DNA from 3 places in the Planococcus sp. 1R117A genome. Region 1 is predicted to be linked to each of the others. Evidence: riboswitches for the same ligand, from Rfam matches in the RefSeq annotation. Region 1 holds a riboswitch; each other region holds the start of a gene.

Evidence for each region. A riboswitch is a leader RNA that binds a small molecule or an ion and turns the genes downstream of it on or off. The one in region 1 is predicted to bind S-adenosylmethionine.
Region 2: it holds a riboswitch for S-adenosylmethionine, as region 1 does, so the genes downstream of both, ACSFXN_RS16595 (methionine ABC transporter ATP-binding protein) here and ACSFXN_RS02225 (O-acetylhomoserine aminocarboxypropyltransferase/cysteine synthase family protein) in region 1, are expected to answer to the same signal.
Region 3: it holds a riboswitch for S-adenosylmethionine, as region 1 does, so the genes downstream of both, ACSFXN_RS15730 (transporter substrate-binding domain-containing protein) here and ACSFXN_RS02225 (O-acetylhomoserine aminocarboxypropyltransferase/cysteine synthase family protein) in region 1, are expected to answer to the same signal.

The regions. Positions count from the first base shown of each region.
Region 1 covers NZ_JBPRLO010000001.1:499,444-507,172, forward strand. Annotated here, with positions in the region: gene ACSFXN_RS02210 (AAA family ATPase) at 1-835, opposite strand, end outside; gene ACSFXN_RS02215 (SAF domain-containing protein) at 880-1,620, opposite strand; gene metX (homoserine O-acetyltransferase MetX) at 2,095-3,108, opposite strand; gene ACSFXN_RS02225 (O-acetylhomoserine aminocarboxypropyltransferase/cysteine synthase family protein) at 3,121-4,410, opposite strand; SAM riboswitch class I at 4,514-4,629, opposite strand; gene ACSFXN_RS02230 (glycerol-3-phosphate acyltransferase) at 4,761-5,402, shown strand; gene pepT (peptidase T) at 5,643-6,866, shown strand; gene ACSFXN_RS02240 (STAS domain-containing protein) at 7,372-7,729, opposite strand, start outside.
Region 2 covers NZ_JBPRLO010000006.1:49,972-57,700, forward strand. Annotated here, with positions in the region: gene ACSFXN_RS16575 (hypothetical protein) at 578-1,117, opposite strand; gene ACSFXN_RS16580 (dicarboxylate/amino acid:cation symporter) at 1,218-2,390, opposite strand; gene ACSFXN_RS16585 (MetQ/NlpA family ABC transporter substrate-binding protein) at 2,580-3,398, opposite strand; gene ACSFXN_RS16590 (methionine ABC transporter permease) at 3,440-4,108, opposite strand; gene ACSFXN_RS16595 (methionine ABC transporter ATP-binding protein) at 4,101-5,126, opposite strand; SAM riboswitch class I at 5,211-5,315, opposite strand; gene ACSFXN_RS16600 (thioredoxin family protein) at 5,349-5,675, opposite strand; gene ACSFXN_RS16605 (toprim domain-containing protein) at 5,681-6,019, opposite strand; gene gcvH (glycine cleavage system protein GcvH) at 6,156-6,536, opposite strand; gene ACSFXN_RS16615 (arsenate reductase family protein) at 6,607-6,969, opposite strand; gene ACSFXN_RS16620 (acyl-CoA dehydrogenase family protein) at 7,062-7,729, opposite strand, start outside.
Region 3 covers NZ_JBPRLO010000005.1:221,806-229,534, forward strand. Annotated here, with positions in the region: gene ACSFXN_RS15710 (DoxX family protein) at 29-460, shown strand; gene ACSFXN_RS15715 (hypothetical protein) at 742-978, shown strand; gene ACSFXN_RS15720 (amino acid ABC transporter ATP-binding protein) at 1,022-1,771, opposite strand; gene ACSFXN_RS15725 (amino acid ABC transporter permease) at 1,787-2,470, opposite strand; gene ACSFXN_RS15730 (transporter substrate-binding domain-containing protein) at 2,529-3,377, opposite strand; SAM riboswitch class I at 3,509-3,613, opposite strand; gene ACSFXN_RS15735 (Hsp20/alpha crystallin family protein) at 4,106-4,540, shown strand; gene ACSFXN_RS15740 (zinc-binding dehydrogenase) at 4,628-5,665, opposite strand; gene ACSFXN_RS15745 (LuxR C-terminal-related transcriptional regulator) at 5,830-6,522, shown strand; gene ACSFXN_RS15750 (hypothetical protein) at 6,658-7,149, shown strand; gene msrB (peptide-methionine (R)-S-oxide reductase MsrB) at 7,213-7,729, opposite strand, start outside.

The DNA.
Region 1 (7,729 bases):
TGGTGTAATAAATGCGATCCGCTTCGATGAGTGCCGTATATGTCCGTTCATCCATATTGACTGGCAAATCAACAATGATAAAATCGTATGCTCTTCGGCAAACTCGTAAAAGCCTGGTGACAAAATCTTCTGTTATGTATTCGGCAAGTTCCGCATCGCATGGACTGATGAGAAGTTCCATTTTTGACAAAGGTTCTTTTTCAGTGACATTGCGTAAATGCTGCTCAGTCATTTCTTTAATAACCGGCTCCAGATCCAAAATATTGCGGGTTGTTTCGACTCCCAAATAAGATTCTCCGCCGCCATATTGCAAGTTGAGATCTATGTATAGTACTTGAGCAGTGGATTCGAACTTCAAAGTCTGGGCAAAAGCTGTGCTTAATAAAGTTTTTCCGCTTCCGCCTTTGCCGCTGTAGAAAGCGAAGACTTGGCCGCTGCCTCTTCTAAAGCTCAGTTGCTTTTCTTTTTCAGGCGTTGTTTGCAAACGGGCCAGCATGATGGAAATTTGGTTTTCCAATCCATTCAAGTCTTCCGGGATAACAAAATAATCAATTGCTCCTGCTCTGACTAAATCACGGAACAACTGAAAATCATGGCTTTCGTGTACGAATACCACTGGGACATTGTTCAGTTCTTGCTGTAAATAAGCATGCGTTTCCAAATCATGGCCGGGGTCATGAAGTTGAAGAACCATCGAGGGTTCGACGTTTTTCAATTCGGATCTTAAGTGGCTCGGGTCTAACCAGGTATAGTCAAACTCTTCTCCAAATTGCCTAGTAAGCGATGCAAACAGCTCGTTTTGTTGTCCTACTATCAGTAAATTGGATTGTTTCATTTTAAGTTCCCTCAGCTCTCTGTAGGCGTTTCAACGGCGCCATCCTATTCTTTCTTATCTGCTTCCTTTTTTTCTGCAGCTTTAGGCTTTTCTTCAGCTTTAGATTTTTCTTTGGCTTTAGGTTTTTCTTCAGCTTTAGGTTTTTGTTTCTTTACTTGCGGGGCAGCAGCTTTTCCATTGCCGACATTTGCTTTTATGATTCGCACACTGTCTGCGTAATTTTGCATATGTATTAATTTTGGAGCTTGATCGAGTGCTACTTCTACTTGCACTCCTCCAAACTTTTTATTGTCGTTTGCCACTCTGGCAACTTTCACGTCTTTCATGAAAATCTCGGTTTTATTTTCATCTTTGTCCTTCAAGGAAACAATAATATCCACGCGGTCCAATGCTTCAAGCTGTTCATCAAAAAACACTCGTTCGGAAGCCATCAAAGTAATGAGACGGTTGTTTTCTTCCATAACGGCTGAAGCTTGTTTCAACATATTTTTTGTTATTAAATCACCAGCAGACAAAGGTATTACTGATACTTTGTTTTCTAAATCATCCGTATTGACAATATGCTCTTCCGTTACGAACTTTTTAGGGATTTCTTCCACGGTAATGTCTTTTGGCGTTATCACACTCCGTGAGGCAATGTCTCCGCTTGCTGCATAAACGTTCACCATGGTCCCCAGGTCATTGTTCAGCGCTTTAACTTTTTGCAAAGTTAAAAACCCGGCTGTTCCTGCTAAAATTGCAGCAAGCAGGAAAAAGATAATTGCTTTTCTCTTAGACTCGATCATGTTGGCACTCCCTCGGCATAAGCCTATTAATTCTTTTCTGCTTTTATAGTAGAGAAATAAAAAACTGATGATGATGCATAAAAATTTTGGTTCTTAATAAGAGAAGAATTTAGTTCACTTTTTATTCATATTGAAATTCCCTACTTATGCTTACCATTATTTTAAAAGACTTGTCAAAATAATACAGCAAATAAAATGAGATTTAGTAATTCTAAAGTCTCTTGAGCCTAAATACCTTATACGCTTTTTTTCAAATAAAACCTATTCTTCATACGGTAATTCTAGGACTTAATAACCTTAAATAGGTATTTATTGAAACCAATTTATCATCCTTCATTCTTTCCAATCGGTTCTTTTTATTCATTTTTGATTATTTTCAAAATTTAAAATCTTGATTTCAATATTGTTTAAATAGAGAGAATTACATAGGTCTGAAGGCTTTCCAATTTCATGAGAAAATAAAAAAACTCATGCTTATCGCATGAGTTGGGGAACTACTAAATTATTCAATTTCTTTCGGATATGGCCACTCCATTTCTCAAATTCAACAAGGAAGCCATCATGCCCGAAATTCGTTTCAATGATTTCCCAGGATGCATTCGGCAAGCCTTGAAGCCAAGGAATCAATTGCTCGCTTGGGTACAGCAAATCTTTTGTAAATGACAAGGAAAAGATTTCTACTTCTATTCTTTCTTTAGATACATCATGGGTATTCATCGCTTTCAGTAAGGTCAAGTAGCTATTGGCATCAAAACGCCTGGCCAATTTTTTCCCTTGATAATCGAGATAGGACTCCACTTCAAAACGGCTGTCATTGGAACAGCGGCGGAACCGCTGATCGAATAGATTGCCGCTCCGGTAAGTGACCATGGCGGCCATGCGCGCCAATTCAAAGCCTTTCAGCTCGGAGGAATCCGTATAATTTCCATCTTTAAAGAGCGCATCATTTTCTATTGCCTGAATGCCAATCCAATTGAAAGCCACACCATAATCACTGTAAGCAGGGGTCACAGCAAGCGGAAGAATGGCATCAACAAAATCCGGGTACAAATGCCCCCATTCAAGTGCTTTCATCCCTCCCAGCGATCCTCCTAGGACCGCGGTCAAATGAGAGATACCCAATTCCTTTAACGCCGCATGCTCCGCCCGGACCATATCGCGGATTGTAAGATTTGGAAACGAAGCCCGGTATGGCTGACCCGTTTCCGGATTGAGGGACAATGGACCGGTTGATCCATTGCAGCCACCCAACACATTAAATGTAATGACTTGAAAAACGTTTGTATCCACGGCTTTCCCTGGTCCGATCAATCCTGACCACCAGCCCGGATTTTCAGCATTGCCGACTGCAAATTGATCGCCTGTTAAAGCATGGCAGACGAGAATCACAGGAGCATCTTTTTTGCCGCACCGTTCGTAGGCAAGTTCTACGTTATGCAAGACTTCCGTCGACTCCAGGGGAAGTGTTCCTATGGATACTGTCGTCATTTCCGTTCCCTCCTATACGTTCTCGAGTACCGCTGCCTGAATTGCTTGTTCAAGGTCGGCGATTAAGTCTTCTGGATTTTCCAACCCTATCGATAAACGGATCAATTCTTCCGTAACACCTGATGATTCCAGTTCTTCTTTCTTCAATTGCTGATGCGTTGTCGAAGCCGGGTGAATAATCAGCGATTTCGCATCTCCAACATTTGCCACATGAGACCATAACACAACGCTGTCAATCACTTTGCGCCCTGCTTCCCGTCCGCCTTTGACACCAAAATTGACAATTGAACCGTATCCGTCTTTTAAGTACTTTTGTGCCAATTGATGAGATGGGTGGTCTTCAAATCCAATGTAATTGACCCATTCGACTTGAGGATGAGCTTTTAAGTATTCCGCTACAATACGGGCATTGCTGTTGTGGCGTGGAATGCGCAAGTGCAAGGTTTCCAATCCCTGTAAAAAGGCATGGGCACTTTCGGCGCTGAGTGATGGACCGAAATCACGCAACAATTGAACGCGCAGTTTCGTCGCGAAAGACGCACCTTCCACATCGATGCCGTAGCGGATTCCATGGTAGCTTTCATCCGGTTGTGTATAGCTCGGGAACTTTGGATTATTCCAGTTGAATTTACCGCCATCTACAACAACCCCTCCGATAGTTGTTCCGTGTCCGCCAATCCATTTTGTTGCAGAATGGATAACGACGTCAGCACCAAACTCAATTGGATTGCTGCCATATGGCGATGCGAATGTGTTATCGATCAATAAAGGAATCTGATTTTCGTGGGCAATTGCGGCCACTGCTTCTACATCCAGAACATTCAAACTTGGATTTCCAATAATTTCTCCAAAAATCGCTTTTGTCTTATCAGTAATGGCTTCACGGAAGTTTTCAGGATTTGTACCGTCAACAAATTTGACGTTGATGCCATACCGCGGCAATGTGTTGGCGAAGAGACTGTATGTACCTCCGTATAAATTGGCGTCCGCAACAATTTCATCGCCCGCTTCTGCTACGTTCAAAACAGAAAATGCAATAGCTGCCATTCCTGAAGCCAAGGCTACAGCAGCTGTTCCGCCTTCAAGAAGCGCCACGCGCTGTTCGAAAACATCAACCGTCGGGTTCATAATGCGTGAATAAATATTTCCTGTTTCTTTTAAACCGAATAGATTTTGGGCGTGCTCCGTATTTTTAAACACATAAGAAGTCGTTTTATGGATGGCTACACCTCTTGCTCCAGTAACTGGATCCGGTTGTTGTCCTCCGTGCAATAAAAGCGTTTCTGGTTTAAAGTTTGTCATTTTGTTTTCCTCCTAAGGTTTTTTTGATGGAAACCATGGTTGAGGAGGAACAGAAAAAAGCCCCCTTCAATTAAGAAGAGGGCCGTGATATACGGATTGCCTCCTCTCATCTGCCAGATCCCGTCTTGCCGGATCTGTAGGACTTAGCACCTTTCCAAGCATTGCTTGTTGGTTGCCGGGCATCATAGGGCCTATTCCCTCCGCCTCTCTTGATAAGAGTATTCAGATTTAGTTTTCCATCATGTTGAGTAGTATAGAATAAAACAGAGAAATTTGTCAAGCGCATTTTTTCAAAAGATTTTGAAACCTATGACTTATTGAATACGTTTACTGTATAGAGGTGAACAATAATGATTCTATGGATTGCACTTGCACTCTTTTCAGGTTATTTTATCGGTTGTCTTCATGGTTCTGTTATTGCCCAGCTGCTGTCCGGCGTAAACGTCAAAAATAAAGGCGTCAAAAATTCAGGGGCTTCAAACGCAGCTATTGTTCTCGGCTGGAAATACGGGGCGCTTGTTGCTGTTCTTGATATTTTTAAAGGAGCAGCTGTTGTTATGGGATTCCGCTTTTTGCTAAGCGGCGCTTCTCTGCCGGATGAAATGGTTTGGATGCTGCTATTTCTCGCAGCGGCCGCTGTCGTTTTCGGCCATAACTTCCCGTTCTATATGAACTTTGATGGCGGAAAAGGAACAGCTTCAGTTATCGGCGCCATGCTGGCCCTTGATTGGAAGCTTGGCCTTGCCGGCGGTCTGCTGCTGGTGCTGGCAGCACTGGCTACCGGCTATTTAGTGGTCGGGGTTCTCGTATTATATGGCATGTTTTTTGCCATTGCCTTTTGGCCGGCCGAAGGCATATGGCCTTTAGTCACCGCCTTCGCTTTGTTTGCTATGGCAGTCTGGAAGCATCTCGAGAACATCACGCGCATTAAAAACGGAACAGAAAACAAAGTTTCTTCTGTTTTCCGGAAAAAACCTGCCGGCTCTGCTTAAGAAGCCGGCATAGGCAGCGGATCCGCTGTCTTTTTTATTGTCTAGAATCGTATTTTTTGTCTTGCTGGTCGTATTTTTATCTTTGCTGGTCGTATTTCGTCTGCTACTGTTCGTATTTTATCCGTTGCTGGTCGTATTTCATTTTTCCTCCGAGCCGAATGCGCAGCATTTGGGCGTATTGCCAAAATTCCCTATTTTCATGCTAAAATAAAGTGATTACATACTTAGGGGGAACTGTATATGTTTGAAAAGCTGATTGAGCGCCTTGTCCGCTATGCAAAAATTGATACACAATCGGATGCTGAGAGCACTGAAACACCTTCTACGCCGGGGCAATGGGATTTGTTGCATGAACTCGAAAACGAAATGAAGGAAATCGGTTTGGAAGATGTCAGCATGGACGAGTTCGGTTATTTGTTCGGCACCTTGCCTGCCAACACAGAAAAAGAAATTCCCGTTGTCGGCTTTCTGGCGCATGTCGACACCGCTACGGATTTCACAGGAAAAAACGTCAATCCGCAGCGCATCGACAATTACGATGGCAGCGACATTCAATTGAGTTCTTCCGTTACTATGGCAGTCGCCGACTTTCCTGACTTGAAGAATTATGTTGGCCATACTTTGATTACTACTGACGGCACCACTTTGCTTGGTGCCGACAATAAAGCGGGTGTTGCCGAAATTATGACCGCCATGGAATACTTGGTTCAACATCCTGAAATTAAGCATGGAAAAATCCGTGTAGCTTTTACACCAGACGAAGAAATTGGCCTCGGACCACATAAGTTTGATGTAGAGCGTTTCGCAGCTGACTTTGCTTATACAATGGACGGCGGGCCTCTTGGCGAACTGCAGTATGAAAGCTTTAACGCAGCTGCTGCCAAACTGACGGTCCAAGGGAAAAGCGTTCATCCCGGTTCAGCCAAAGATAAAATGATCAATGCCCAAACGGTCGCTATCCGCTTCCAGGAAGAAATGCCGAAAAATGAGGTACCTGAATTGACCGAAGGCTACGAAGGGTTTATCCACTTGAACAGTTTTAATGGAAATGTTGATCAAGCGGTTCTCTCCTATATCATTCGCGATTTTGACAAAGAGGCTTTCGAAGCGAAAAAGAGCCATATGAAAAACGTGGCCGCTAAGCTGCAAGAGCAGTATGGCAATGAAGCCATTAAACTTGAGATTGAAGATCAATATTACAATATGCGTGAGAAAATTGAACCAGCAATGGAAATTGTCGATGCAGCCGAAACAGCTATGAAGACACTTGAGATTGAACCGAACATCGTGCCTGTCAGAGGTGGTACAGACGGTTCCCAATTATCTTATATGGGCTTGCCGACACCTAATATTTTTACTGGCGGTGAAAACTATCATGGCCAGTACGAGTTCATCTCTGTGCAGAACATGGAAAAAGCTACACAAGTCATTATAGAAATCGCGAAATCGATGGAACAAAAATAAGCGCCCGCGGGCGCTTATTTTTTCAGGCTGTCGAGAAACTCTCGGCAGTCTTTTCTCATTTCGCTCCAGGCGGGACGCTTTCCGCGGACATGGCTTCAGCCGCTTCCCTCGCTTTGCTCAGTCCAGGGTCTTCAGCTCATGTTATTTCCGCTGGAGTCGCCCACCTTCCGCTGCATTCAGCTCTCTTTCACCACTTTTAGAGACTCTCTAAAAGTGTGATGGTTTTGGAAAGCTTTCTAATGTTTGTTCCTGCTCTTCAGATATGGAGCCAACCGGCGGAGACGCCTGCGGGATAGCGAGACAGCCAAGACCCTGCAACGCCCTTTCATGTTTCGAAGCTAGCGCAGCGATGCAGAAACAGGAGCGCATGCGACGAAGCGGCTTGGCGCTCGCCCGCGGCAAGCGCAGCTGGTTGACGGAATATCGGTTAAGGGCTGATACCTAATACGAATTTCAACTTTCTCAACAAGCTTCAACGCTTAAGAGACGCTGTCACTTTTCATATTTAGATGATGCTGCGGCCATTTTGCGCAAGCGCATAGTGGATGCCGTGCTGCAAAGTTTGGAAGCAGTTGAATTTTGATAAATTGATGCCCGACTCGGTAATGACCATGCTCATTTGCGGGGAAATGCCCACCAAGACCGTATAAGTTCCGATCAGAGATGCCGTGGACCCTAATTTCTCAATTAAACTCGCGGCGTGCTGTGTGAAATTATCGTTCAATCCTGTTAAGTCCAACAGCAAATATTTTGCTTTATAAGTCGGTAAATTTTGCAGGGTTTTTACCAATAATTCTTCTGCACGCGCTTCATCATAAGTTCCGAGAAGCGGCACAACGACGATATCTTCGAGCACTGGAATA
Region 2 (7,729 bases), on a different contig from region 1:
CCATTCTTAATTAGTATCATTCTAATCTTAACCGAAATCAACCTTAGTAGCAAATCATTAAACCGGATAGCAATTTAAGAAATAAGCTTTTAAAAATACTGTATTTTCCTTATACCCCTAACCTGATACACATGAAAAATTGAATATTTTAATTTTCAATAGAAAGGTTCTAAATGAGAATATATATCAATAAAAAAACCAGCGCCTTTTAGCACTGGATCTTTCCTTACTATATCAATGACGGTGTACCAGACGTTCTAAACGCGCAGCTACTTGCTGGCCTTGCTGATAGTCCTGTTCTCTACGTTGCTCTACTACTACAATTTTGTCAGTGTCGTTTTGATATTCATCAATACCAAATCCGTGTACATCTCGAAATGCCTGTTCCATTTTCTCTGTATGCTCTATACCATTTGAATCGATAGTGAACCATTCCTTTCGAATTTTAAAGTCACTTACATTATACCCTTATGTTTCTTGATAAAACGCTAACATGTTAATTTGTCAGAAAATAGCACTATTGTCATGCATACTGAAAAGCAATAGAAAAAAGGCCCCGCTTAAAATTGCTGGGCCTTTAACTATTAATTTTTGCTACTTCTGTATAAAGACTTGAAGGGTTAAGTTCTTGCGCTTTCAGCAGCTCATTGAGTTTTTCATCTGCTTCCGAGAATTTTGCAATTGCAGCTTCGAAATTCGCTTCTTTTGTTAGTTCCTCTGCTTTCATATCATATGATTCTTTAATAAATCCAAGAGCAGTCTCGATATCCTTTTTTTGATCAGCTAAAGTTTCCGGAATGTCGATTCCCTCTACCGCTGCTGCTGTTTTCTCGGCAGATGCTTTCGCTGCATCTTTCATCGCTTGCAAGTTAGCGCCTTCTGGAAGAGTGCCTTCTGTCTGGTTTACTTCAAATGTATTCAAGTCGGCATCTGTGGCGTTAATCGTTTTAGATACCGACATATAAAAACGCATGAATTCCTGTTTTGCATTTCCTGTTTCTTGAGCTGTTTTTTCAGTTTCCTTTTGTTCTTCGGTTGTTTCTTCCGTAGCAGTTTCTTCACTGCATCCCCCTAACAGAAGAGCCGCTGAAAAACCAATCATTAGTAATTTCTTCATAAAAAACCCCCCTTCGATATAAAATCCTTAGCTATAATAGCATAGCTTTTGGAAATCGTATACAGAAGAGGGAATTGCCGAAATTCATTGAAATTCCATATTATTGCAACGCTTTTTTGCCGTTTGTGAAACGGTCGACAATCATGGCTAAAGCTCCATCACCGGTCACATTAGTAGCAGTCCCAAAGCTGTCTTGTGCCAGATAAAGAGCAATCATCAAAGCAACCATTGTGGAATCGAAACCAAGCATAACTTCCAGTAAACCGATTGATGCCATAACAGCTCCGCCCGGTACACCAGGTGCGGCAATCATTGTTACGCCAAGCATAAAGATGAACGGTAAGTAACTGCCGAAAGAAGGCATACCGCCAGTCAATAGCATGACGCCAATTGAACATGAAACAATTGTAATTGTACTTCCTGATAAATGGATGGTTGCAAATAACGGAACCGCAAAATCCACTACTTTTTCATTTGCACCTGTTTTACGAGCCTGTCGAACTGTAACAGGAATCGTTGCTGCCGACGACTGTGTGCCAAGCGCTGTGAAATAAGCAGGCAGCATTGTTTTCAATAAATAAAGCGGATTTTTTTTGTTCAAGGTACCAGCTGCAGTGTATTGAAGCAGCAGCATAATCCAATGCAGGATAAGAATCATTACGAAAACCACTGCAAAAAGTGCCAGGATTTTCGCGACCGCTCCGCCATATGCCATATTGGCGAAAATGCCAAAAATATGGAATGGCAATAACGGGATGATGATATATGTGATTGTTTTTTCAATAATCTTTTGGAACTCATCGAAAAACGAAACCATGGTTTTGCTTCCGGTCGAAGCCATTCCGATGCCAAGCAGAAATGCCAAAATCAATGCTGACATTACGCCGAATACAGGTGGCATCTCCAAAACGATGAATGATGTTGCCAAAGCATTTTCCGGATCTTCAATGCCGCTCATCGAACCAGCTTTCATAAAGTTCGGAAGAATAGTAGTTGCAGCAAAAAACGCAAGAATTCCTGCTACGATCGTAGAGGCATAAGCGAAAAATGTAGCAAGTCCGAGCAATTTCCCAGAACCTTTCCCGAGCTGGGCGATGCCGGGTGCGATAAAACCAAGAATGATTAGAGGTACAACAAAGTTAAGAAAGTTCCCAAAGATTGATGTAAAAGTGGCAAAGATCCGTGCCATCCACTCTGGCGCAAAAGAACCGATTAATACACCTAAAGCGATAGCGACAATAATCCTCGGTAAAAGACCGAATTTAATTTTCATGATGTGTCCTCCCTAGATGAACAACTGTATTTTATTATTATACAAAAGTATCATATTGGTCTAGTAATTAGAATAGATTCTACAATACGCGAAATATTAAAATTATTATCTAAAATAAAAAAACTGGATGCCGACTCAAAAAATCGAGTCTACATCCAGTTTTATGACGTGTATTCAGCTATATCATTATTATTTGACAGGTACTACTGCCCCGCCCCATTCTTCTAAGATGAAGTCTTGGATTTCCTGTGATTTCAAGGTTTCAACTAATGCTTTGATATTTTCGCTGTCTTCATCGCCTTTATTGACTGCGATGATATTGACGTATGGAGATTCTGAACTTTCAAGTGCGATGGAATCTTCCAATGGACTCAATCCTGCATCGATTGCATAGTTTGAGTTGATCAACAAAGCATCGCCTTCGCCTGCTTCATATAATTGAACCATCAATGCTGCTTCATAGTTCGCATCAAACTCAAGATTTTTCGGGTTTTCCACAATATCCTTCACTTCAGCAGTCGTTTTGTCTATGTCGTCTGCCAATTTAATCAAGCCTTGAGCTTCAAGCATCGATAAAATACGGCCATGGTCGGCTACTGAGTTGCTCATTAAAATTGTTGCCCCTTCAGGAAGCTCTTCCAATGAAGCATATTTCTGAGAATAAACACCGATCGGCTCGATGTGGATTCCGCCTGCATTTTCAAAATCATAGCCAAATTCTTTCTTTTGTGACTCCAAATACGGAACGTGCTGGAAATAGTTGGCATCAATTTCTCCAGCTTCTAAATCTTGGTTCGGCAAAATGTAATCCTGGTATGTCTCAATCTCTAATTCAATTCCTTGCTCTTCAAGGAGCGGCTTTGCCTGTTCCAAAATAATTGCGTGCGGTACGTTTGAAGCACCCACTTTTAATGTGCTTGTCTCTTCTTCACTTGCTCCGCCGTTGCCGCCACCGCAGCCTGCAAGTACAAGTGCTGTCAATAATGATCCTGCTAGTAATTTTTTCATGTAACTGGTCCCCTTTTTCTATGTTTTTTATAGTTTAGCTGTTAGCGTTTATCAGATTTGGTAGTCATTCGGTCACCAATAAACTGGATTGCGAAAACGATGATCAAAATCAAAATAGTTGCCATTAGCGTAACATCTTCCCGGCTTCTTTGGAAACCGTCCAAGAACGCAAGTGTTCCTAGACCTCCAGCACCGATAATTCCGGCCATGGCAGTATATCCAACCAATGCAATCGCTGTAACTGTGATACCTGAAATTAATGCCGGTTTGGACTCCGGCAGCAGCACTTTACGGATAATCGTCCAAGTTGTTGCGCCCATAGAACGCGCAGCCTCGATGACTCCTTTATCAATTTCCTTCAGCGCGATCAATACCATGCGCGCATAAAATGGCGCCGCTCCAATGATCAAAGCAGGCAATGCAGCATTCGGCCCTCGAATCGTGCCGATGAGAAATTTCGTAAACGGAATCAGCAAAATGATTAAAATGATAAACGGAATCGAACGGAAAATGTTGACGAATGCTCCAGTCAGCCAATTCACCACACTGTTAGCCCATAATTGTTTCGGTGCCGTCAAAAATAAGACGATTCCCAGAACCAATCCGATGACAAAAGTGAAGAATGTCGACATGGCTGTCATATATAATGTTTCGAGCGTCGCTTCCCACATGCTGTCCCAATCGACATTCGGAAATAATGACTCAATCATTTGCCATCACCTCCGTCTGGACACTCTCAGCATTCAAGAATGCGAGAGCTTCGGATATCTGCTGCTGCGAACCTTTCATTTGTAAAACCAATGTTCCATAAGCTCCTCGCTGCGTGTGCGATATATTTCCTTGCACAATATTAATCTCTACAGGGTATTTCCGGATCAGCTTAGTCAAAATAGGCTGTTCTGTCTGTTCACCGACAAAAACCAATTTCACCAATTCGCCTGTCGGATAAAGTTCCCGCAGATGTTTAATCGTTTCGTGAGAATCTTCCGTATCGGTGACTTGAGCGACAAAACGCTTCGTAATTGGCTGTTTTGGTGCCTGGAAGACATTCAATACGTCTCCCAGTTCAACGACGCGGCCGCCTTCCATAACAGCGACACGATGGCAAATCTTCCGAATAACATGCATCTCATGGGTAATGAGAACAATCGTAAGCCCAAGACGCTTATTGATATCGACTAAGAGTTCCAGAATCGAATCGGTTGTCTGCGGATCGAGTGCTGAAGTAGCTTCATCACATAGGAGCACTTCAGGTTCATTAGCCAGCGCACGGGCAATGCCGACACGCTGTTTCTGGCCACCCGACAGCTGAGACGGATAAGCATGTTCTCTACCGGTAAGCCCAACCAATTCCACCAATTCCTGAACGCGGGCGTCGCGCTTGTTTTTTGGAACACCTGCGATTTCAAGCGGAAATTCGATGTTTTCTTTTACTGTACGTGACCACAGAAGGTTAAAATGCTGGAAAATCATACTGACTTTCTGGCGCGCCTTCCGCAGCTCTGGTCCTTTACTTGCCGAGATATTTTGGCCGTTTATTGTTACCGTCCCCGAAGTAGGCTTTTCCAATCCGTTCAATAAACGGATCAATGTACTTTTTCCTGCCCCACTATAGCCGATAATGCCAAAAATTTCACCGGACGAAATCGACAGATCGACATGGTCGACAGCTGTTAAAGTGCCTTTTCCCGTGTCGAAAACCTTCGACAGTTCTTTTAATTCAATCATCCTTTTACAACTCCTAATCCAAAATAAAAAACCCTTCCGCGCAGAACTGAGCAGAAGGGTAACCGTGAAAACACGAAAACCGCTCTCTCATCTCCCAAAGCTTTTGCTTTGTGTGATTTGGCACCATTTCATTTTCATGACGGTTGCCGGGCTTCATAGGGCACTTCCCTCCACCACTCTAAATAAGAGTTACGATATGAAATTATTGTTCAGAAATTCAATTTACCATGCTCGACATTTTTCGTCAACAGATTTCAATTTTCCGTATAGGTAAGGCACAGACTGGAATGCGTAAATCTTTTCTTTCAGCTGCCCGTTTTCTGTAATGAGCAGGCAAGGCACACTTTCCACCTTGTACAATTCGGCGATTTCTTGAACATAATTCAAATTCGCTTTGCCCATCGGCAAATCCGGGAACAACTCTTTTACGACATCCATCATTTTAGAAGCAACTTGGCATGTACCGCACATCGGCGTATACAAATAATAAGCCGCGGCAGAGCTAGTGTTCTTTTCTTTCAGCCATTCTTTATGTGTCCATTCTTTCATCGATTTCATCCCTCAGTTAATAACTTATTGACTTGAACATTTGCTGAAATCAGCACATCGAGCAAGATCCGGATCGGCGTCGCTGCCACTTCCTTGTAACTGCGATTGATATAAAAATGCCGGGCTTCAGGGAATTCGCGTTTAACAAGTTTCCGCAGCCGTTCACCTGATTTATCCGCATCCACCAATATGATGATATCTAAACCTTCATAAGGCAGCAATAATTCTTCAAGCCTCGATGCACTAACTGTACCATTTGTGCAAACAATCGTCACGGGTTCTGCAATGAGCGGCGCTATTCGTGTTTTATCCGTTAGCCCTTCAACCACAATTACTTTATCCATAAGTCAACACCTCGCTGATATATGATGAAAGATTAGGTGTAAAGGCTGCTCCGTATTGGTTCAGCCTATAGATGCTTATTTCATATAGTTCCCGGCTAGCAAAAAAAGCGCCAAGTAATAGGCGCTTTTTAAGATATTACTCGTTGATCATTTCCTGATATTGTTCAGCTGACATCAATTCGCTGATCTCAGCTTCTTCTGGAGATTCGATTACCACCATCCACGCATTTTCATACGGAGATTCGTTTACAAATTCAGGACTGTCTTCAAGCTCAGTGTTGACTTCAATTACACGCCCGCTAATAGGCGCATAAAGCTCTGAAACAGTTTTAACTGATTCTACGCTGCCAAATGGCTCATTTCTTTTTATTTCATCGCCAACTTGCGGCAATTCTACGAAAACGATATCGCCAAGTTCAGCTTGTGCAAAATGTGTGATGCCAATGCGTGCTGTACCGCCTTCAACTTTAACCCATTCATGCTCTTTAGAATAACGAAGTTCTTGTGGTGTGCTCATCGGAAACCCTCCAAATTATGTAGTGTACTCATTTCTCAGTTTGACATAAAGCCTGGGGAAATACAAGATTTCACTGCTCTCTCTTCCAGGTATTTTCAAACTCTTCTTCTTTAAAACCAAGTGTCGCTTTTTTTCCATCCCAAGCCAATGGGCGTTTAATCAGCATTCCGTCTGAAGACAGCAGCTTTAGTTGCTGATCTTCAGGCATTTCTTTCAATTTGTCTTTCAATCCGAGTTCCCGGTACTTCAGGCCGCTTGTATTAAAGAACTTCTTCAATTCAAGTCCGCTGTTCTCATAAATTTCACGAAGTTCGCTGTCAGACGGGGGTATTTCAGCAATGTTAATTTCATTGTATTCAATGTTATTTTGGTCAAGCCATTTTTTTGCTTTGCGGCATGTTGTACATTTCGGATATGCATAATAGGTAATCATTCTAAAACCTCCTTTTAACCAAGCTTACCAAAATTAGCACGCCTGGTCGATGTAAAAAAACGCAGCCCGAAGGCTGCGTTTTCAAAGAAAGCTTAGACTACATATTTCTCTGTTTCCACTAATTTAACAGCTGCTTCCCGCTTTTTCGCAATCACGTTATACGGAGTTGAACGAGTCAGTTTACGCAGTGCAGAAAGCATCATGCGCTGATTGTCGCCTTCCACAGCCGCAAGCAATGTCTCTTTTGCGTCTTTCTCAATTTTGTCAAAGGCTTCTTGGCAATATATTTGCGTATACAACAATTTTTGCTGGGCTTTTTCTTCTCCGGATGCTGCAATCGCTTTTTCCGTGCGGAGCACTGCAGATTCCATCGCAAAGACGTTTGAGACGATATCCGCGATGTTAACAAGCACTTCCTGTTCTTGTTCGATCTTTGCACCATACGTCTGCGCCGCAAGGCCAGCTGCAAGCAAGGCGATTTTCTTGGCGTTTTTCACCAAGTATTTTTCCTGTGCCAACGCTTCTGTGCCAATTTCTTCCGGCATCATCATGAGCAATTCCTCTTGCAATTGCTGTGCGTGCTGCAATAAAGGAAGCTCGCCTTTCATCGCTTTGCGCAGCAATGTACCTGGTACCAGCAAACGGTTGATTTCATTTGTTCCTTCAAAAATCCGGTTGATGCGGGAATCACGGTAAGCGCGCTCGATTTCATACTCTTGCATGAATCCATATCCGCCGTGCAGCTGAACGCCTTCATCAA
Region 3 (7,729 bases), on a different contig from region 1:
GAAAACAGATTTTTAGGAGGAAATAACAATGACAAATAAAGCAGAAGCAAGTACAGTATTGTTGCGTGTAGTATTGGGAATCAGTTTCTTTATCCACGGATTGGTGAAATTTCAGGGAGGCATCGGCAACACGGCAGGCTGGTTTGACAGTATCGGCATCCCGGGATCTTTAGCGTATGTAGTGGCTCTAATTGAAATGGTAGGCGGATTCGCGTTAATTATTGGATTAGGTACACGAATCGTATCGGCGTTATTGGCGATAGTAATGCTTGGTGCAATTTTCACTGCGAAATTGCCAGCTGGCTTTTTAGGCGACGGTGTGGGAGCAGGATATGAATTGGACATCGCTTTCATGGCAATCGCTATTTTCCTTGCAGTGAACGGCAGCAGAATGCTGGCAGTTGATGGCATCCTTTCAAAAGCACAGCAAAGCAAACACGAATCCAGCCATACAGCTTAATAAAGAAAAAGAAAAAGGCGTTTCCCGTTACCTCAAAGGTGATTGGAAATGCCTTTTTTGCTTTTAACTCGAAACCATGATGATGAATTCTCTATTAAGAGCTGCTTTATTATATAAAAGAAAATGAAATAACAAGGCCGTTTTTTATTTGGAGAGAAGGGTATAGAAAAGAATAAGGATACAATTCGAGTGAGGTCGGCATAAGCGAAAGAGCGCTACCTTGACAGGGTAGAGGTCTCTGGAATTTTTCAAAATATAGACTTACGATGGAGGGATCTGCTGTGAAATCAAACTCTTCAGAAGGAAACACTTCAAACAATAAATCCGCGATGGATAAAATTGCCGAGAAAGCAAAAGATGCTTTAGAGAAAGACGAGAGCAAGAAAGTCAATTTGGAAGGCCATTTTCAAAATGCACCTGACGAAGGAAGGGAAGATGTTCCGCAAAGTGATAAAATCATTAAAGACCGTAAGACTGGCGAAGAAACTTACATCGAGAATACCGGAGATAAATATTAAAAAGCGTATCAGATAACCTTTGAGGTTACCCGGTACGCTTTTCTTATGCTCTCCGCAGTAAAACCTTTTGCAGGAATTTCTGCGTACGTTCTTCAGTCGGATAGGTGAAGATGTCTTCCGGTTTTCCTTGCTCGACGATATGGCCATCGGCGATAAATACAACACGGTCGGACACTTCACGGGCAAAGTCCATTTCATGCGTAACGAGGACCATTGTCTGTCCTTCCGATGCCAGTTCTTTAATGACTGTCAGTACTTCTCCAACGAGTTCAGGATCAAGCGCAGAAGTCGGTTCATCGAACAACAGCAGATCAGGTTTTAAGGCAAGGATGCGTGCGATGGCTGCCCGCTGCTTTTGTCCACCAGACAATTGTTCGGGATACTGGTTTTTATGATCCAGTAAGCCAACTTTCTGCAGCAGTCCTTCCGCTTCAAAGACGACTTCCTGCTTGTTTCTTTTTTGTACGACGAGCGGTGCTTCAATGATGTTTTCAATCACCGTTTTATGCGGGAATAAGTGAAAATGCTGAAACACCATGCCGGAATATTGGCGGATGTCGATTTTCTGCTTTTTGGTCGGATTCTTTCCATTGAACGCCACGTGTACATTGTTGATTTGCAGCGATCCGGCAGAAGGGGTTTCCAGTAAATTAAGGCAGCGCAGCAAGGTGGTTTTTCCAGAGCCTGAAGGACCGATAATACTGACGACTTCCCCTTTTTCAATTTCAAACGAGATGGACTTCAATACTTCCACATCTTTAAATTTCTTACTTAGGTTTTCCACTTTAATCATATTCCGTACCTCCAATCAAGCTGCAACATAGCGGTTGGCTTTCTTCTCAAGATAATCCTGCAGCAGCGTGACCAGTGCACAAATTGCCCAGTAAATAAGCGCTACCAGAATATACAAAGTCAAACTTTCATAGGTTTGGCCAACCACCACTTTTGCCCGGTAAAACATTTCTGAAACCGTGATGACCATAGCAAGGGAAGTTCCTTTGATGATATCCATAAAAGTGCTCGATAAAGGCGGTAAGGCAATGCGTGTCGCTTGCGGCAAGATGATGCGGGTCATGGTTTGCCAATAGCTCATCCGAAGTGTTTCCGCAGCTTCCCATTGTCCTTTCGCTACAGAGGAAATGGCGGAACGGATAATTTCAGCTGTGTAGGCAGAAAAATGGATGCTGATGCCAATGATGGCTGCAGTTAATGGCGCCATCTCGATGCCCACCATTGGAAAGCCGAAGTACAGGATAAACAGCATGACCAACAGCGGTGTACCCCGCATAAAGGAAATAAACAGTCGGGCAGGCACTGAAATCAGTTTAAACCGGTTCATGCGGGCGAGGGCAACAAACAAACCCAGAACTAAGGCGAAAAACATACTGACTAGTGCGATTAAAATGGTTTGCCAGGCCCCCTCTAAAATGAAGGGGAGGGAGTCGAGCGCAATTTCTACATTGAATAGATATTCCCATTTAAAGTCGGTCATCGGAAGACTCCTTTACTCATTATGTATAGAGGAGGAATCCGGGGATTCCTCAAGGTTTTTATTCTTTCTCAAGAGGCTGTGTTACATCAGCACCCAGGAATTTGTTTGAAATTTCCTTGATTGTGCCATCAGCCAGCAATTCTTCAAGAGCACCATCAATTTTTTCTTTCAGCTCCGGGCTGTCTTTAGGCAATACGATTGCGCTGCTGCTGAAAGAGAATTTTACTTCTTCAGCAAGCTTTAAACCTGGTTTGTCGTATTGCTCAAGCGAACGCATCAATACGAGGTAGTCATTCAGCGTGGCATCAACGCGGCCATTGACGATTTCCGGAAGGACTGTATCAGAACCTGTATAGACAATTACTTCGGCTCCTTGTTCCTGTGCGAACTTCGAGTAATTGCTTGTCGCGGAACCGCCAACTTTTTTACCTTTTAAATCTTCTACAGATTCTATGCCTGAGTTATCGCTTTCACGCACAATGGCAGAACCATAAGAATGCTTGATCGGGATGGTGAAATCAAATTTTTCTTTGCGCTCATCTGTGACAGAGAAATCGTTTGCTGCTATATCGATCTGGCCGTTGCGGAGTGCCGGAAGCAAGCCATCAAATTCCATTTCTTTAAACTCGACTTCCAGCCCAAGTTTCTCGCCTAAAGCACGGGCTACTTCCACATCATAACCGGTCAATTCTTTCGTTGTTTCGTCATGGTATGTAATAGGATAATAAAGACCTTCGGTTCCAACGACGATTTTTCCGGATTCCTGGATGCGTTCCCAGGAATTTTGTTCTTTGCCTTCTGTTGAAGCGGTTGCTTCACTAGTGGATTTTTCGCTGCCGCATGCCGCCAATAACAAACCGATTACGGCTACGACAAACAATAATAAAAAGCTTTTTGAATTTTTCATTCTGTTACACCTTCCTTTTCTATAAGTTTACTTGGTTTAAAGTTAATAGAATTGCTCTCGCATGAAGGCAAACAAAAAGCCTCTTCCATAAGAAGAGGCTGACATGCGAAATCACATTGAATATCCAGCTCTTCTTATCTCTCAAGCTCATGCTTGTTGGATTTGGCACAGTGCTCAATTTTGAGCCCGCTGCCGAGGTTTCGCAGGGCCAATCCCTCCACCTCTCATGATAAGAACGAATTACTATTAAACTATGTAGAAAACTTTACCACCATTGCATTTAATCGTCAACATAATATTCTGACAGAATGATTTTCTCAACTTTAAATCCGCTTCTGGTTTAATAAATTCATTTTTCTCTTCACTATGCATCCATTAAACAGGACTCGGCAAACGTTTATCAAGAAGGTGAAAAACAAGAAAAATTCTTGGGAAAAAAAGTGATTTAAGAAAGGGGGAAGTTTGGAAATCCAGTTGTACCAACGGTTTTATGCAATGTGAATCTGTTGACAGCCGAACAGTTTTGAATATAATTTTAAGTAGAAAGACCAGAATTAAAAGAAAGGGGTAAGAAGAAAATGTGGGCGTTGAAAGTCATCGCATGGCAAGCCCGAGTTGTAGAAGGGTGGCCATAGGAAAACCGGTTGCTTCTAAAAAAGTGATTAGGATCTTGTGACTTTTGAAAAGCTGGCATTAACCAAAAATACTTTAAAAAGGAGAAGATCACAATGAGCACTTTGTTTCCAAGAAAACAAACTGACCTATTCCCAAGCCTCTTTGGAAGCGGATTGGAATCTGACTTCTTTAATAAGTTTTTTGGGGAAAATACCTACCCTCAAGTTGATATAAGAGAGAAGAAAGATGGCTATGAATTTATGGTCGATCTTCCTGGATTCTCAAAAGAAGAAGTCGAAGTGGAGTACAAAGACGGCTATTTGGAAATCCGCGGTGAAAGAAACCAAAGCTGGGAGTCTAATGATGAAGAAGGACGCTTCGTACGCAAAGAACGTTCTTACGGTTCATTCAAGCGCAGCTTCTATATTGGTGAAATTGATGAAAAACAAATTATAGGCTCATTTGAAAAAGGGGTATTGATGCTTCAAGTGCCTAAGTCCAATGAGCAGGCACGAAAAGACAAAGGTTACCGGATTCCAATCGAATAAGGCATCGCCTCATATTCCCATTATTTATCGGGAAGCGCAAAAAGCCGGAGTGCAGCTGTAAATCAGCTGCACTCCGGTTATTTTTGTTTATGCATGATAATCGGTTACCACAAAAGTTCCCGTAGTAGCAAAATTAGACATATCTTCGAAAATGCCTTCAACTTCAGATAATCCGATTTCGCGCGTCACCATTTTGCCAGGCTGCAATTTTCCAAGAGCGACTTGCTCTAAAAGAGAAGTGAAGCGGAAAGCAGGAATCCCAAGAGTGGTGATAAATGATTTCTCAGTAAGGACCATGTGATCGACCGGAATGGAGATGAATCCGGCCTCTTTCTTAGAGGTCACGCCGATTTGTAAATGACGTCCACCTTTTTTCAAGCTATTGATGGCCGGTACACAAGTTTCTGTGATTCCAAGGGCGTCTACGGAAACATCTGCGCCGCCTTTTGTGATTTCTTGCACAGCTTCAACAGGATCATTGTCTTTGCTGTTGATGACAAAGTCAGCACCCAATTTCTTAGCCAACGCCAGATTGGAGTCATTGATATCGACTCCGATAACGAACGCGCCCATAGAAGAAGCGATATGGATAGCGGATAACCCGATTCCGCCACAGCCATAGACCACGACTTTTTCTCCTGGCATCACATTCACACGATCTACAACGCCGTGATAGGCAGTCATAAAACGGCAGCCCAACGCAGCTGCATCAGAAAAACTCAAATTGTCTGGCAGAGAAATGGCATTGCGGTCGCCTTTTGGCACGGCTACGTATTCCCCGTAACCGCCTTGATAAGCTGTGCCTGGAACGATAAACGAGTCACATAGCTGTGTGTTTCCCGCTATACAATGTGGGCAGGTACCATCACTTCCTGAAAACGGAACAATTACACGGTCACCGCGTTTAAAGTTTTTAATATCGCTGCCCACTTCTTCAACAATTCCACAAAACTCGTGGCCGATAATAGGCTGGACAATCCCATGATCTCCGACCCAAACATGCCAGTCGCTCCGGCAAACACCATTGGCCATCGTTTTAATGATGAGACCATCTTTTTCGATCACAGGAACCGGGACTTCTTGGATTACTGCTTTTTGGACATCTTCGATTACTAATGCTTTCATCGTTTCTCTCCTTTTTATTAAAAAATTTAATTATAAGCAATTAGATACAGCACATAAGAACTAAAAATATCAGCGCTTACATAATTTAATGTTATAATATTCGTAGTATTTAGTATATTCCCCATTTAGTATGGACTACCTACCTCAAAAGGAAGTGGAATTCGATGCAGATGCCTACCATTTATGACCGGTTGGAAACAATAAAAAGGATAGCTTCTCATGAGAAGCTGATTATTGAAATACTAGAGGCTTTCTCTGAAGCCTTTCCTGTTTTGGATGTCTATCTTTGCCGCTATTCTCCTATTGGCTTTTTAGGCGAAGGTGTTATTTCGCTGGAACAAAATGAAATCAAGTACATCCATGATCTGCGGTATGATATCAGGACTTTGCCGACGATTGAGGCAGCCATCTTTGAGAAAAAAGCAAAGTTTTATAAAGGCAGGGAGCTGTTCGAGAAAACCAGCAGCAATTACGTCATTGATTCGAATGTAAATTCTTTTCTGGTTGTCCCGCTTTTCAGCGGCCGGGCGGTTATGGGGTTTATTTATAGTTTAAGTATTAAAGAGGATGCGGATTTTACTGTGGAGGTATTAGAAGATATTACCCGGTTTGGTGAAGAAGTCGGAACAATCCTCCAGTCTTCTCTATGTGAAGGAAAACAGCAAGTATTGAGCAATAGGGAACTGGAAGTGATGAAAGAGATTTCGTTTGGAGGTACTACCAAAGAAATTGCAGATAAAATGGAAATCAGTGAACAGACTGTGAAGCAATACGTAAAGCTGGCAATAAAAAAGATGGCTGCTACGAACCGTACCCATGTGATTGCAGAGTTATTCAGGAAAGGGATTTTGTCTTAAAGGAGCAAGGGAATTTTAATAGCAGGCAGCTTTCATAAAATCCGCTAATGAATCAATCAAAATAAATTAGGGAACTGATAAAAATTCTGCTGGCACCACATCGAAAGCAAAAGGTCAGCTAAGGGAGGAAGTAAATTGACAAGCATGAAAAATACAATTGGGTTAGCAGTGCAAATAGTAGGAATAGGAGTTATTGCCATAAACTTTTTTCGCGCCATTGCGAGCATTGAATTGATAGGAGGCAGCTTGGCACTTGATATTTTCATCCAAGGAGTCTTATATGGAGTATTATTGCTGGGATTCGGTGAAGTGATTAATCTGTTGCAAGGCATATTCAATCAACGGGAACATGGAGGTGGCCATATCCGGCAGAAATCCACTGAGCTTACAAATGACAATAAAAAAATGATTTCATCAGATGTAAAACAACAAATTAAAGAAATATACATGAAGAAAAAAGTGGAAATTGAAAGCATTGAAGAAACCCCTTATGAAGGATATGCAATTGTGCATTATCAGGGGAAACGGGACATCGTAGATTTGAATGGCTTTCATCCGAGAATCTTGGCGGATCATGAAGTGAAGAATCATAGCGGGTTAAAGGAGATTATGGAAAGAGAACAATAATAATAAAAAGAACTGCCTTTTATAAAACAAAAGGGCAGTTCTTTTGGTTATTTCCAGCAGCTATCACAGCATCTCTTTCAAATACCCGTAACCCTCAGCTTCCATCTCCGCTTCAGGGATAAACAAGATCGATGCACTATTGATGCAATAGCGCAGGCCTCCTTTGTCTTTTGGTCCGTCGTTAAAGACATGGCCAAGATGGCTGTCGCCGGAGCGGCTCCGGACTTCGATGCGTGTCATATTAAAGCTGGTGTCTTTATGCTCGGTTACGACGTCCGGTTCAATCGGCTGAGTGAAGCTCGGCCAGCCGCATTTGGAATCGTATTTCTCCCGCGATGAGAAAAGCGGTTCGCCGGTTGCGACATCCACGTAAATTCCTGGCTCGTAATTATCCCAGTATTCATTGGAGTAGGCGGTTTCGGTGTCATTTTCCTGAGTCACATTGTACTGGGCATCTGTCAGTTTGGTTTTCAGTTCCTTGTCGCTCGGTTTTGGATAAAGAGCCGGGTCAATTAATGCGGGTACCTCCTGGTCTTCGAGTGAATCAAATTCAACATGGCAATAGCCGTTCGGATTTTTC